Regions from separate parts of the Variovorax sp. S12S4 genome, predicted to be linked through region 3. Evidence: riboswitches for the same ligand, from Rfam matches in the RefSeq annotation. Region 3 holds a riboswitch; each other region holds the start of a gene.

Evidence for each region. Region 3 has a riboswitch for glycine ahead of M0765_RS12150 (D-amino acid dehydrogenase). Riboswitches for the same ligand answer to the same signal wherever they lie in the genome.
Region 1: another riboswitch for glycine. It lies ahead of gcvT (glycine cleavage system aminomethyltransferase GcvT); the one in region 3 lies ahead of M0765_RS12150 (D-amino acid dehydrogenase).
Region 2: another riboswitch for glycine. It lies ahead of M0765_RS16180 (ABC transporter substrate-binding protein); the one in region 3 lies ahead of M0765_RS12150 (D-amino acid dehydrogenase).

What each region holds. Positions count from the first base shown of each region.
Region 1 covers NZ_JALPKR020000002.1:5,601,721-5,606,279, forward strand. The annotation lists gene M0765_RS27450 (TRAP transporter large permease) at 1-1,173, shown strand, start outside; gene M0765_RS27455 (hypothetical protein) at 1,321-1,884, shown strand; glycine riboswitch at 1,907-1,997, shown strand; glycine riboswitch at 2,010-2,121, shown strand; gene gcvT (glycine cleavage system aminomethyltransferase GcvT) at 2,200-3,342, shown strand; gene gcvH (glycine cleavage system protein GcvH) at 3,394-3,765, shown strand; gene gcvP (aminomethyl-transferring glycine dehydrogenase) at 3,816-4,559, shown strand, end outside.
Region 2 covers NZ_JALPKR020000002.1:3,277,106-3,281,664, reverse strand. The annotation lists gene M0765_RS16185 (ABC transporter permease) at 1-881, opposite strand, end outside; gene M0765_RS16180 (ABC transporter substrate-binding protein) at 906-2,489, opposite strand; glycine riboswitch at 2,681-2,810, opposite strand; gene M0765_RS16175 (hypothetical protein) at 2,975-3,760, opposite strand; gene M0765_RS16170 (NADPH-dependent FMN reductase) at 3,870-4,460, shown strand; gene M0765_RS16165 (IclR family transcriptional regulator) at 4,493-4,559, opposite strand, start outside.
Region 3 covers NZ_JALPKR020000002.1:2,481,449-2,486,007, forward strand. The annotation lists gene M0765_RS12145 (FIST signal transduction protein) at 2-1,282, shown strand; gene M0765_RS12150 (D-amino acid dehydrogenase) at 1,300-2,601, opposite strand; glycine riboswitch at 2,693-2,798, opposite strand; glycine riboswitch at 2,833-2,932, opposite strand; partial or broken gene rfbB (dTDP-glucose 4,6-dehydratase) at 3,026-4,107, shown strand; gene rfbD (dTDP-4-dehydrorhamnose reductase) at 4,104-4,559, shown strand, end outside.

The DNA of each region.
Region 1 (4,559 bases), 3.1 Mb from region 3:
GTGAACATGCTCATCTCCGTGAAGGAGATGTTCAATTCGATCAACAAGTTTCCGCTGGCGGCCATTCCGTTCTTCATCCTGGCCGGCAACCTGATGGAAACCGGCGGCATCTCGCGCCGGCTGGTCGAATTTGCCAAGAGCATTGTGGGCGGTGTGCAGGGCGGCCTGCCGATGACCTGCGTGCTCACCTGCATGATCTTTGCGGCGGTGTCGGGCTCTTCGGTGGCCACCACCTTTGCCATCGGCGCCATCCTGATTCCGGCGCTCATCAAGCACGGCTACCCCACCGCGTACGCGGCGGCGCTTCAGGCCACCAGCGCCGAGCTGGGCGTGATCATTCCGCCTTCCATTCCGATGATTCTGTACGGCGTGAGCGCCGAAGTGTCCATCGGCGAGCTGTTCATTGCGGGCTTCGGCCCCGGCATTCTCATCAGCCTGGCGCTGATGCTGTTCGTCTGGGTGTATTGCAAGTGGAAGGGCTGGGGCAAGAACGACGGCGACGGCCGCATGTCCTTCGGCAAGGCGACCTGGCAGGCCGGCTGGGCACTGCTGATGCCGGTAATCATCCTGGGCGGCATCTACGGCGGCATCTTCACGCCCACCGAGGCTTCGGCGGTGGCGGTGTTCTATGCGCTGGTGGTCGGCATGGTGATCTACCGGGAGATCAAGCTCAAGGACCTGTACCTCATCCTGCGGAAGTCGGTGCTGTCGTCGGCGGTGATCATGTTCATCATCGCCAATGCGGGCCTGTTCGCCTTCCTGATCACGCGCGCGGGCGTGCCGGACGCCATCGGCCATTGGCTGCAGGAAGTGCTGAAGTCGCCGGCCATGTTCCTTTTGGGCGTGAACGCGGCGCTGTTCATCATCGGCATGTTCATCGAGACCAGCGCGGCCATCATCGTGCTCGCGCCCATCCTGGCACCGGTGGCGGTGCACTTCGGTGTCGACCCGGTTCATTTCGGGCTCATCATGGTGGTGAACCTCGCGCTCGGCATGATCACGCCGCCCTTCGGCGTGAACCTGTTCGCGGCGTGCACGGTGGCCCGCATCTCGCTCGACCGCATCGTGAAGTACCTCATTCCCTTCGTGCTGGTGATCCTGGCCTGCCTGATGGTGATTACCTACGTGCCTTGGATATCGCTCGCGCTGCGCGACCTGGTGTACGCCAAGTAGCAGGCGACGCAAAAACCAGAGAGAAAACGGGCAGCCTTCGCGGGCTGCCTTTTTTATGCGGCAAATGCCCCTGTAAGGCAAACGTTTCACAAAGATGTCACCAGCCCCAACGATGCTGCAGCCTTCGATTCCGAAAGCTGTGGCGCCATGTTTCCCACCAAGACCGACAAGGCACGCGACGAACTGCAAGGCGGGCAACGCACGCTCAGCCAGCGCGAGCGCGCATTGCTGCTGATGGCCGACGGCCGGCGTTCGCTGACCGACTTCAGCCCGCTGTTCGCGAGCCGCGACGAAGCCGAACAGACGCTGCGGGCGCTCATGAACCGCGGGTACCTGCACGACGCGCAGGTCGCCGAGCCCAAAGCCGCCCCACCCGTTTCGGCGGGCCCGGCACACACGCCGATTCCGGCTCCTGCGGCGGAGCCCATCCGTGTAGAGACCTCGACCGACAACTTCGACGGCAAACGTTCCCTGGCCACCACGCGCATGTTCCTGTTCGACATCTGCGAGCGCATGTTCGTGCGGCGCGATCCCAAGTTTGCGCTGCAGATGCGCGATGCGCTACGCGAAGCCCGCGACCGCGACGCCATGCTGACGATTGCCGCGCTGATGCTCAATGAAGTCGAGAAAGCCGCGGGCGCCGAGCGGGCCGAATCGCTGCGCGAGCGTATCGAAAGGTTGCTGCCGCCCGCTTCGGAAACCGTGCACTGAGGCCTTCCGCGATCCACTACACTTCGAAGGGTCAGGAGAGAGCCTCGCCACGCGAGGCCGCCGAAGGCGCAGGGGTTTCCCGAACGCTCAGGCAAAAGGACTGACAAGGCGCTGGCGCATGCCGGCGTTTCCTTGCTGGAGAGAGGCCCTTGCATCTTGGCGATGCGGCGGCCCACCGAAGGAGCAAACCCCGATCGTGGGGCGAATCTCTCAGGTAAAGCGGACAGCAGGGGTGGCCCATGGCTCGCGCCATGGAATTCGACTGCCCCTTTGGAGTGCCCCGTGGCCGCTTCCGCTTCATCATCCGACGCCCCATTGCTCAAGACGCCCCTGCACGACCTGCATGTGGAACTGGGCGCCCGCATGGTGCCTTTTGCCGGCTACTCCATGCCGGTGCAATACCCCGCCGGCCTGATGGCCGAGCACAAGCACACGCGCGACGCGGCCGGCCTGTTCGACATTTCCCACATGGGCCAGTTGCGCCTGGTGGGGCCCGACGCCGCCGCCGCATTCGAAACCCTGATGCCGGTCGACGTGATCGACCTTGCACCGGGCAAGCAGCGCTACGGGCTGCTGCTGAACGACGAAGGCGGCATCCTCGACGACCTGATGTTCTTCAACGAAGGGCACGGCTCGATCTTCGTGATCGTGAACGGCGCCTGCAAGGTGGCCGACCTCGCGCATATCCAGCAGAAAATCGGCGCGCGCTGCGACGTGCAGCCCATGCCCGACCATGCACTGCTCGCGCTGCAAGGCCCACAGGCCGCCACGGTGCTGGCCCACTTGTCGCCCGGCATCGAGCGCTTTGTGTTCATGACCGGCGGCGCGGTGAAGATCGGCGGCATTCCGGCCTTTGCCACGCGCAGCGGCTACACGGGCGAAGACGGCTTCGAGATTTCGGTCGCCGGCAAGGATGCCGACGCCCTCGCCCGCCTGCTGCTGGCGCAGCCCGAGGTCAAGCCCGTCGGCCTGGGCGCGCGCAATTCGCTACGGCTCGAAGCCGGGCTCTGCCTGTACGGCAACGACATCGACACCACCACCACGCCAGTCGAGGCCTCGCTCAACTGGGCGATCCAGAAGGTGCGCCGCACGGGCGGCGCGCGCGAAGGCGGCTTTCCGGGTGCGGCCAAGGTGCTGGCGCAACTGGCCGCCGCTACGGCCGGCGCCGCGGGCCGCACCGACCACGACACCCTGAAGCGCAAGCGCGTCGGCCTTGTGGCGCTGGAACGCGTTCCGGTACGCGACGGCACGCTCCTGCAATCTTTCGAAGGCCGGGACATCGGCATTGTGACCAGCGGCCTGCTCGGCCCGACGGCCGATCGCCCGGTTGCCATGGGCTACGTGGCCACCGCGTTTTCAGAGCCTGGCACGCGCGTGCAGGCGATCGTGCGCGGCAAGCCGGTGCCGATGGAAGTCTCGACCCTGCCTTTCGTGCCGACGCGCTACTACCGCGGCTAGGCTCTGCGCTGCCTGAATCAGATCATTTTTTTCCACGAGGAGTTTTTCACCATGAGCATCAAGTACACCAAGGACCACGAATGGGTCTCGGCCGAAGGCGACGCTGCTACAGTCGGCATTACCGTTCACGCACAGGATGCGCTGGGCGACGTGGTCTTTGTCGATCTGCCCGAAGTGGGCAAGACCTTTGCGCAAGGTGAAGTGGCCGGTGTCGTCGAATCGGTCAAGGCCGCGGCCGATGTGTTCATGCCCGTGTCGGGCGAGATCACCGAAGTGAACGAAGCGCTCCGCGCCGATCCCTCGCTCGCCAACACCGACCCGCTGGCCGCCGGCTGGTTCTTCAAGGTCAAGCTCAGCGAACCGTCGCAACTCGACGCGCTGCTCGACGCCGCCAGCTACGACAAGTTCGCCGCCGAATCCTGATCCGCCGGGTTCTTCAGCCGCCCTTCCTCATTCCCCGAGCCTTTACCGCCATGCCGATTCCCGCCCAGCCTTCCCTGCAACAACTAGAGAACGCCGAAGAATTTCTCGCCCGCCACATCGGCATCGATGCGGAAGACGAGGCGCGCATGCTGCCGGTGATCGGCTCGGAAACGCGGGCGGAGCTCATCGACGGCATCGTGCCCGCGGCCATTCGACGCGCCAAGCCGATGCGGCTGCCCGCGCCGGTGGCCGAGGCGGACGCGCTGGCCGAACTGAAGGCCATTGCGGCGAAGAACAAGGTGTTCAAGAGCTTCATCGGCCAGGGCTACTACGGCACGCACACACCGGGTGTGATCTTGCGCAACGTGCTCGAGAACCCCGCCTGGTACACCGCCTACACGCCCTACCAGGCCGAGATTTCGCAGGGCCGCATGGAAGCCCTGCTCAACTTCCAGACCATGGTGTGCGACCTGACGGGCATGGCCATCGCCAACGCCTCGATGCTCGACGAAGCCACAGCCGCCGCCGAGGCGATGACGCTCGCCAAGCGCAGCGTGAAGAGCAAGAGCAACGTGTTCCTGGTGTCGGGCGACTGCCACCCGCAGACCATCGAGGTCATCAAGACGCGCGCCGCGCCGCTGGGCATCGAGGTGAAAGTGAGCACCGTGTCGGAGACGCTGCCGCACTTGATGGCGAGCTGCGAATTCTTCGGCGTGCTCGCGCAGTACCCTGCCACCACCGGCCACGTGCATGACCTGCGCCCGCTCGCGGGCCATGCGCACCAGTGCGACGCC
Region 2 (4,559 bases), 800 kb from region 3:
ACATAGACGACTGAAAAGAACAGCGTGATGCCCTGTATCAGCGGAAAGTCGCGCGACAGCACCGCATCCACCGTGAGCTGGCCAAGGCCCGGAATGGCGAACACGGTTTCGGTAACCACCACGCCGCCGATCAGGAGTGCAATGCCGATCCCGATCACCGTGACGATGGGGATTGCCGCATTGGCGAGCGCATGCCGCATGAGCACACGTTTTTCTGAGATGCCCTTGGCGCGCGCAGTGCGGATGTAGTCTTCGGTCATGGCCTCGGCCACGGCCGCACGCGTGACGCGCGCAATCAGCGCTACATAGATGATCGACAGCGTGATCGACGGCAGGATGAGGTGCTTGATCCAGGGCAGCGGCCCCTGGCTCAGCCGCTGGTAGCCCTGCACCGGCAGCCACTGCAGGTGCAGCGCAAAGATCCAGATGAGCACATAGCCGATCACGAACGCCGGTATGGAAAAGCCCATGACCGAAAAGCCCATCAGCATGCGGTCCAGCCAGCCGCCGTGCCGCCAGGCGGCAACAACCCCGAGCGGCACCGCGACGAGGATGGTGACCACCAGCGTCACCGCCGCGAGAGACACCGTCGGCTCGATGCGCTGGCCGATGAGCTCCACCACCGTCTTCTTCATGAAGTAGGATTCGCCCAGGTTGCCTTGCAGCAAGCGGCCGCTCCAGCGCACGAACTGCACGGGGAGCGATTCGTTCAACCCCAGTTGCTCGCGCACCTTGGCGATGTTCTCGCTGGTGCCGCTGTCGCCCACGATGGCGGCCGCCGGATCGCCGGGCGCCAGCCGGAGCATGAGAAACACGATCAGCGCAACGATGACGAGCACCGGCACGGTCGACAGGATTCGGCGCGCAAGGAAGATCAGCATGGGGTTTCCAGAAAAGAGCGCCCGTCAGTTCTTCTTGATGTTCCAGAACACGGCAACGGGCGAGCGCACCACGCCGCTCACCGCAGCCTTGCGGTAGGCGGTGAGCGGCTTGTATTCGCCGATGGGCGCGTAGATGCCGGTGTCGTACACGCGCTGCTGGATGGCCGTGGCCAGCTCCTTGCGCCGGGGTTCGTCGGCCGTCGCGAGGAAGTCGGATTTCAGCTGCTCCAGCTTCTCGTCGGTGGCCCAGCCGAACCAGCCCTTCTCGCCGTTGCCCGTGAGCGGCGCATAGAACATCGGGTTCATGTTGTCGGCAATGCCCCAGCCGGTGATGAAGAGATTCCAGCCGCCCTTGTCGACCGGGTCTTTCTTGGCGCGGCGCGTCACCAGCGTGGGCCAGTCCATCGACTGCATGTCGACATTGAAGCCGGCCTGCTTCAGCAGCTGCGCCATCACGGGCGGAAACTTGTTGAGCAGTGCAAAGTCGGCCGGGTACATCAGCACCACGGGCTTGCCGTCGTAGCCGGCATCCTTCAGCAGGGCCTTGGCTTTCTCGAACTGCGGCTTGCCGGTGAAGTAGCCGGTCTTGTCGCTGGCGAAGATCGTGCCGCACGGGTACACCGATGCGCAGCTGTTGTAGAGCTCCTTATGCACCATCTGGGCGCGCATGAGCGCCTCCTGGTTGATGGCCATGATGGCGGCCTGCGCGATCTTCGGGTTGTCGAAGGGCGGAATGACGTGGTTCAGGTGCAGCGCGAACGAGCCCTTCGGAATCGGGTTGTCGACCGTGATGGACGTGTTGCCCTTCAGCGCCGTGTACTGCTCGGGCGGCAGCCACTCGATCATGTCGACCTCGCCGTTGGCAAGCGCATTGGCCTGCGTTTGCGCATCCTTCAGGATGATCCATTCCATGCGGTCCACATACACGTTCTTGCCGCCCGCCGTGCCCGAGGGCGCTTCGGCGCGGGGCACGTATTTGGCGTTCTTCAGGTACACGATCTTCTCGCCGGGGCGGTACTCGTCCTTCTTGAAGATGTAGGGGCCCGATCCCGTGGCGTCGTCGATCTGCTTGTCGGGCGGCGTGGCGGCCACGCGCGCCGGCATGATGAAAGGCGGATTCGACGAAGGCTTGCTCAGCGCGTCCAGCACCATGCCGAAGGTGTCCTTGAAAACCAGCTTGAATGAGTTGGCGTCGACGGCCTCGGCCTTGTCGAGCGCCGCATACATCTTCTGCCCCAGCCCGTCGCGCTGGCCCCATCGCTTGAGCGACGCCAGCACGTCTTCCGAGGTCACCGGCTTGCCGTCATGAAATTCCAGGCCCTTGCGCAGCGTGAACGTCCAGGTCTTGCCGTCGGCGCTGGTGGTGTACTTGTCGACCATCTGCGGCTTGACCTTGCCCTGCTCGTCCACACCGAACAGCGTGTCGTACACGGCATAGCCATGGTTGCGCGTAATGAACGCGGTGGTCCAGATCGGATCGAGAATCTTCAGATCGGACTGGGGCACCACCCGCAGCACCTTGCCCGCTTCTTGTGCGAACGCGCTTGCAACGCCAATAGCGAGCATGGCGCCCACGACAACGGCTTTCAGGTTTCGTTTCGACAGCATCTTCGGTTCTCCGGTTGAAAAAATCGTGAGGAAAGTCAGCGAAAAACGGGGGCGATTCGGGCAGGCGCCTGCGTGCGTGCGCAGGCCTCGGCACACCCGATGAAGAAGGGAACGATGCGCGGTGCGCTCTGGCAAAGGTCATGAAGAAGAAGGCTCCGGAAGCGCGCAAGGCCACCCCGCGCACTGCGCGAGATGCCCCTGCTGTCCTTTGGCCTGAGAGATTCACCATGCACGCTCATCGCGCATGGCTTGCCCCTTCGGCGGCCGCCCTCGGAGTCCTTTTGTTCAGGACGCCGGGCAGCGCTCTCCAGCGTTAGTCATTCATCCAGTCTGGGGACCTGAGCGTTACGGGCTGTCGCCTTCGGTAATGCACTAACTCGAAGCACCGAGCCGGCATTTCTCCTGGATGGTTTCTTCTAAGCAGAATGCGTGCCACTCGGGCGCGTGCGCACAGGGGCGCACGCGGATGGAAACGCGCACCGAAGCTACTGCGGTCCGCCGCAGAAGCTCACCCTTTCGGTGGTCTTGGCGGTGAAGTGAAGACGCGTGGTGGTGGTGCCGCTGGCGGGTGTGTTGGCGGGCCACTCGCTCTGCAGCCACGTGTATTGCCAGCTGTAGGGTCCGCGCGGCTTGTTGGGTTCTTCGTAGGCAATGCGAAGGCTGCCGTTGCTCTCGTCGTGGCAATGCTTCGAACTCTTGTATTCCTTTTCGCTGAAGCAGGCGCGGATCATCTTCGAGCAAGAAAAAGGAATGCCCTCGTGGACGGCCCGGGTGTCGTCCAGCGGCACGAAGTCGGCCTTGCTGAACGAGGCGCCGCCGCCCGAATACATCTCGGACACGGTCTGCAGCACGGCCATGGCCCATTGCCCTTCGGCCAGCGGATAGAGTGCCGGCGCAAGCGAAAGGCGCGTGTCGGACATGCCGGCTGCGGCGTCTTTCTTCATGCCGGCCACATAGGCGCTGAAGTCGTGCAGGCGCTCGATCTGCCAGGTCTTCGCGTCCTTGTCGCGCCTGATGCGCGCCATGGCCAGCGGCTCGGCCGAGAGCACTGCAAAGCTGTTTGCCGCGGCGCCGCGCAGCCGGTACAAGCCCAGCGCATGCGGGTCGCAAGGCTGCGGCAGCAATGCGCACAGGCGGGCGCGCCAGTCCGGATCGACCGACTGCGGCTTCTTGACCGCATCGAGCACCTGCGCCGAGGGAGCGGCGAACACATGGCCGGCCGATGCGGCAAGCACCATGGCGGCAGTGCAAAAAGCAGGCGGCTTGTTCATGCCGGAATGGTAGCCAGAGGATTCGAAAGATGCTGCTACCAAATGCGCCGACATGCCAATGTTGTAGCCTTCGCCCCGTGGCCGCCCGGCCTCGACAACGGAGCGACGAATGGCTGACAAGATCCTGGTGTTCTACGGTTCCTACAGGTCGGACCGCATGGGCATTCGCCTGGCCGACTACCTGGTGGCGGGCCTCGGCGCGCGAGGTGCCGAGGCCGAACTGATCGACGCGCAGGCGGTGGGCCTGCCCATGCTCGACCGCATGTACAAGGAGTACCCCAAGGGCACCGCGCCCGCCCCCATGGAAGCGCTGGCGCAGAAGATCCGCGGCGCGGACGCCTTCGTCTTCGTGACGGGCGAATACAACTGGGGCCCGCAGCCCGGCCTGAAGAACCTCACCGACCACTTCCTAGAAGAATGGTTCTGGCGGCCTGCTGCCGTTGCCAGCTATTCGGCCGGCCGGTTTTCAGGCGTGCGCTCGGGCACCGTGTGGCATTCGATCCTGTCGGAGATGGGCATGGTCGTCGTCTCGAGCACGCTCGCCGTCGGGCCGATCTCGCAAACGCTCGACGCGGACGGCAAGCCCACGGGCAGTGCGGGCGAATCTCTCCAGCGCTCATTCGGCCGCTTTGCCGACGACCTCGCGTGGTGGACCGACGCCGCGCGCGAGCAGCGGGCGCGCAAGGCGCCGCCTTACTGAGAAGCCGGGTCTGGCAAGCCGGGTCGCGCCGCTCAGCCCTTGCCCAGCGAAGGGCGGCCGAACAGGCTCGACGCGTTGCTGATCGGCCCGAGCTCGGCC
Region 3 (4,559 bases):
CATGAAGTTGTTTCCCTCCGGTCACGCCACCCATCCGCAATGGCGCATGGCGGCCGGCCTTGTGCTGGCCCAGTTGCGCGCCCAGATGGCGCTGCCCGACTACGCGTCGGCGCCGACGCTCGGGCTGCTCTACATCACCGACCACTACGCGTCCGATGCGCAAGACATCCTCGACCACCTGAGCGCCGAGCTTCCGGAGGTGACCGACTGGTCCGGCACCGTCGGCATCGGCGTGTCGGCCAACAATGCCGAATACTTCGACGAGCCCGGCCTGAGCCTGATGCTCTGCGCGCTGCCGAGCGACCAATATCGTGTGTTCTCCGGCGTGGCTCCACTGGGCAACTCGGAAATGAGCGGTTTCGAGGCGCATACGGCGCTGGTGCATGCGGACCCGGCCACCCCCGATCTCACCGAATTGATCGGCGAGATGGCGGGCCGCACCGACACCGGCTATCTGTTCGGCGGCCTCTCGTCAGGCCGTGCGGGCGCCTTGCAGTTTGCGGTCGGCGGCAACGGAAACATCCGCGGCCACGGCGCTGCGGGCGGCGTGTTCTCGGGTGGCTTGTCGGGCGTGGTGTTCGGCGAGGGCGTGCGGCTGGTGTCGCGCGTTACGCAAGGCTGCCAGCCGCTGCGCTCCGGCGCGGGGCGCGAGCGCGAGATCACCGAGGCCGACGGCAACCTGCTGCTCAAGCTCGATGGCGAGCCCGCACTCGACGTGCTGCTGGCCGACCTGCAGGTGTCACTTGAGCGCCCGCAGGAAGCCATCGACGCCGTGCGCGCCACCCTGGTGGGCCTGGCGGATGCGGGCAGCGACGGCATCCGCCGCACCGGCGACCTGGGCGCCGACGTGCTGGTGCGCCACATCATCGGGCTGGACCCGACGCGGCGCGGCATCGCCATTGCCGACGTGGCCGAGGCCGGCATGCGCCTGACCTTTTGTCGGCGCAATGCACAGGCCGCACGCGCCGACCTGATGCGCATCTGCGCGGAAATCCGCGAAGAACTGGAGCCCGAAGAACAGACCCTGGCCACCGCGCGCGCGGTGGCGGCCGGGGAGGCCGAAGCAGCGCCGCACCCGGCGCGCCGCATCGCGGGTGCCGTGTACGTGAGCTGCTCGGGGCGCGGCGGGCCACACTTCGGCGCACCGGGCGCCGAGTTGCAGATCGTGCGGCACGCGCTGGGCGACGTGCCGCTGGTCGGTTTCTTTGCGGCGGGGGAGATTGCCCGGCACCACTTGTATGGGTATACGGGGGTGTTGACGGTGTTTACCGGCAACGACTGACCGCCGCCACGGCCAGATCAGGCCGGCTGGAGCAGGCGCGCTGCTGGCGTAGGCATGCCGGCAAACGCAAAATCGACTTCGGGTGCAAGCCCGCTCACGATCCGCGCCACCGACTTGCCCGAGCCGCACGCATGCGTCCAGCCGAGCGTGCCGTGCCCGGTGTTCAGGTACAGGTTGGGCAGCTTCGTCTTGCCGATCAAAGGCACATTGCTCGGCGTCGCGGGGCGCAGGCCGGTCCAGAACTGCGCCTGCGTGGTGTCGCCGGCGCCGGGGAAGAGCTGTTCAACGCGCCGCACGATCGCTTCGCAGCGCACGCGGTTCAAGTCGCGGTCGTAGCCATTGAGCTCGGCCGTGCCGGCAATGCGCAGGCGGTCGCCGGAGGCCGACGTATAGCGCGAGAACACCAGCTTGAACTCGTCGTCGGTCAGCGAAACCTGGTGCGCCTTCGTCGCGTCTTTGACTGGCAGCGTGACCGAATAGCCTTTGGCCGGATAGATCGGCAGGCGAATGCCCAGCGGCGCGGCATACAGCGGACTCAATGAGCCCATCGCAAGCACGAAGGCGTCGCCGCGAATGCGTTGGAAGCGGCCTTCGCTGTCGGTAGCTTCCACGTGGTCGATGCTGCCGCCCGCTTCGCGCAGCGCAGTCACCGTGTGGCTCATGAGGAACTTCACGCCGGCTGCTGTCGCAAGGCGTGCCATTTCGCGTGCGAAGAGGTTGGCGTCGCCGGATTCGTCTTCTGCCGTGTAAGTGGCGCCGGCCAATTGCGAACGGATGTGGGCCAGGGCGGGCTCGATCTTCACTGCCTCATCCGCGGAGATGACTTGCCGTTCGCAGCCGAGTGCGCGCATCTGCTCGGCGGGCGCAAGAGCGCTGTCGAACTCTTTCTGCGTCGTATAGAAGTGCAGGATGCCTTGCGTGCGCTGGTCGTAGGCGATGCCGGTGTCGCGCCGCAATTGCTGCAGCACTTCGCGGCTGTAGGTGCCCAGGCGCACGATCTGCTCGATGTTGTGCTTCGTGCGGCCGGGGGTGCATTCGCGCAGGAACTGCAAGCCCCAGAGCCATTGGCGCATGTCCGCGCGAATGCGAAAGAGCAGCGGGGCGTCTTCCTTGCCCAACCACTGCAGCACCTTGAGCGGTGCGCTCGGATTGGCCCAGGGTTCGGCATGGCTGACGGAGATCTGCCCGCCGTTGGCAAAACTGGTCTCGGCGGCGGGGGTGGCCTGCCGGTCGATGACGGTTACTTCGTGGCCGAGTTGCTGGAGGTAGTAAGCCGAGGTCACGCCGAGCAAGCCGGCGCCAAGAACGATCACGCGCATTTCAAGTACCTTTGAGGTTGAAGCGCTTGAACCGCGGGCGAGGTTGCTATCGAATAAATAGCAAACAACCGGACGACCACCGTCACAAGTTGCCGCTCCCCCTGTCCTCGGTACCTGAGAGATTCACCCGCTGCGCCCGCAACGGGTTTGCTCCTTCGGTGCATCACGCAAGGTGATGGCTCTCCAGACGGCGTGTCAGTTGGTGCAGTACATGCCACGAAACTCTTTGAAAGAACTTCAACGGTTTCGTTCGGCCGACCTGAGCGTTTATGGGAGTTTGCGCCTTCGGTGGAGTAGTAAAAAGAACTACTCGCTCTCCTGCATTAACGCCATTGTAGGCTGGGACCGCGAAGAGCCGACCATGGATTTTTGACAATTCGACCAATGGGATAATTGTCATTGATTCGAAACTTCGGGGAGACTCATGATCCTGGTAACCGGCGGCGCGGGCTTCATTGGCGCCAACTTCGTACTCGACTGGCTGGCGCAGAGCAACGAGTCCATCGTGAATCTCGACAAGCTGACCTATGCGGGCAACCTCGAGACGCTCGGCTCGCTCAACGGCAACCCGAACCACATCTTCGTGCAGGGCGACATCGGCGACAGCGCTTTGGTCGATCGCCTGTTGGCCGAGCACAAGCCACGCGCTATCGTGAATTTTGCCGCGGAATCGCACGTGGATCGCTCTATCCATGGCCCCGAAGACTTCGTGCAAACCAACGTGCTCGGCACCTTTCGCCTGCTCGAGTCGGTGCGCGGCTACTGGAGCGCACTGCCGGCTGAGCAAAAGTCTGCCTTCCGCTTCCTTCACGTGTCGACCGACGAGGTCTACGGCTCGCTCTCCAAGACCGACCCCGCCTTTACCGAAGAGAACAAGTACGAGCCCAACAGCCCCTACTCAGCCAGCAAGGCCGCCAGCGACCATCTCGTGCGCGCCTGGCACCACACCTACGGCCTGCCGGTGGTCACCACCAACTGCTCCAACAACTACGGGCCGTTCCACTTCCCCGAGAAGCTCATCCCCTGATGATCGTCAACGCCCTGGCTGGCAAGCCCTTGCCGGTGTACGGCGACGGCATGCAGGTGCGCGACTGGCTCTATGTGAAGGACCACTGCAGCGCCATTCGCCGCGTGCTCGAGGCCGGCAAGCTCGGCGAGACGTACAACGTCGGTGGCTGGAACGAGAAGCCCAACATCGAGATCGTGAACACCGTGTGCGCGCTGCTCGACGAACTGCGCCCGCGCGCCGATGGCAAACCGTACAAGGAACAGATCAGCTACGTTACCGACCGCCCCGGCCACGACCGGCGCTACGCGATCGATGCACGCAAGCTGGAGCGTGAGCTGGGCTGGAAGCCCGCCGAAACCTTCGACACCGGCATCCGCAAGACCGTCGAGTGGTACCTCGCGAACGCCGAATGGGTGCGCAACGTGCAAAGCGGCGCGTACCGCGCATGGGTCGAGAAGCAATACGACGCCGCACCCGCGGCCAAGGCCACCGCATGAAGCTGCTGCTGCTGGGCAAGGGCGGACAGGTCGGCTGGGAGTTGCAGCGCAGCCTCGCGCCGCTGGGCGAACTGGTGGCGCTCGATTTCGACAGCACCGACTTCAACGCCGACTTCAGCCGTCCCGACCAGTTGGCCGAGACTGTGCTCAAGGTGCGGCCTGACGTGATCGTCAATGCCGCGGCTCACACGGCCGTGGACAAAGCCGAGAGCGAGCCCGACTTCGCGCGCAAGCTCAACGCCACTTCGCCCGGCGTGGTGGCCGAAGCCGCCGGGCAGATCGGTGCACTCATGGTGCATTACTCCACCGACTACGTGTTCGATGGCAGCGGCAGCAAGCCTTGGCAAGAAGACGATGCCACCGGCCCACTCAGTGTGTATGGCCGCACCAAGCTCGAAGGCGAACAGTTGGTGGCCAAGCACTGCGCCAAGCACCTGATCTTTCGCACCAGC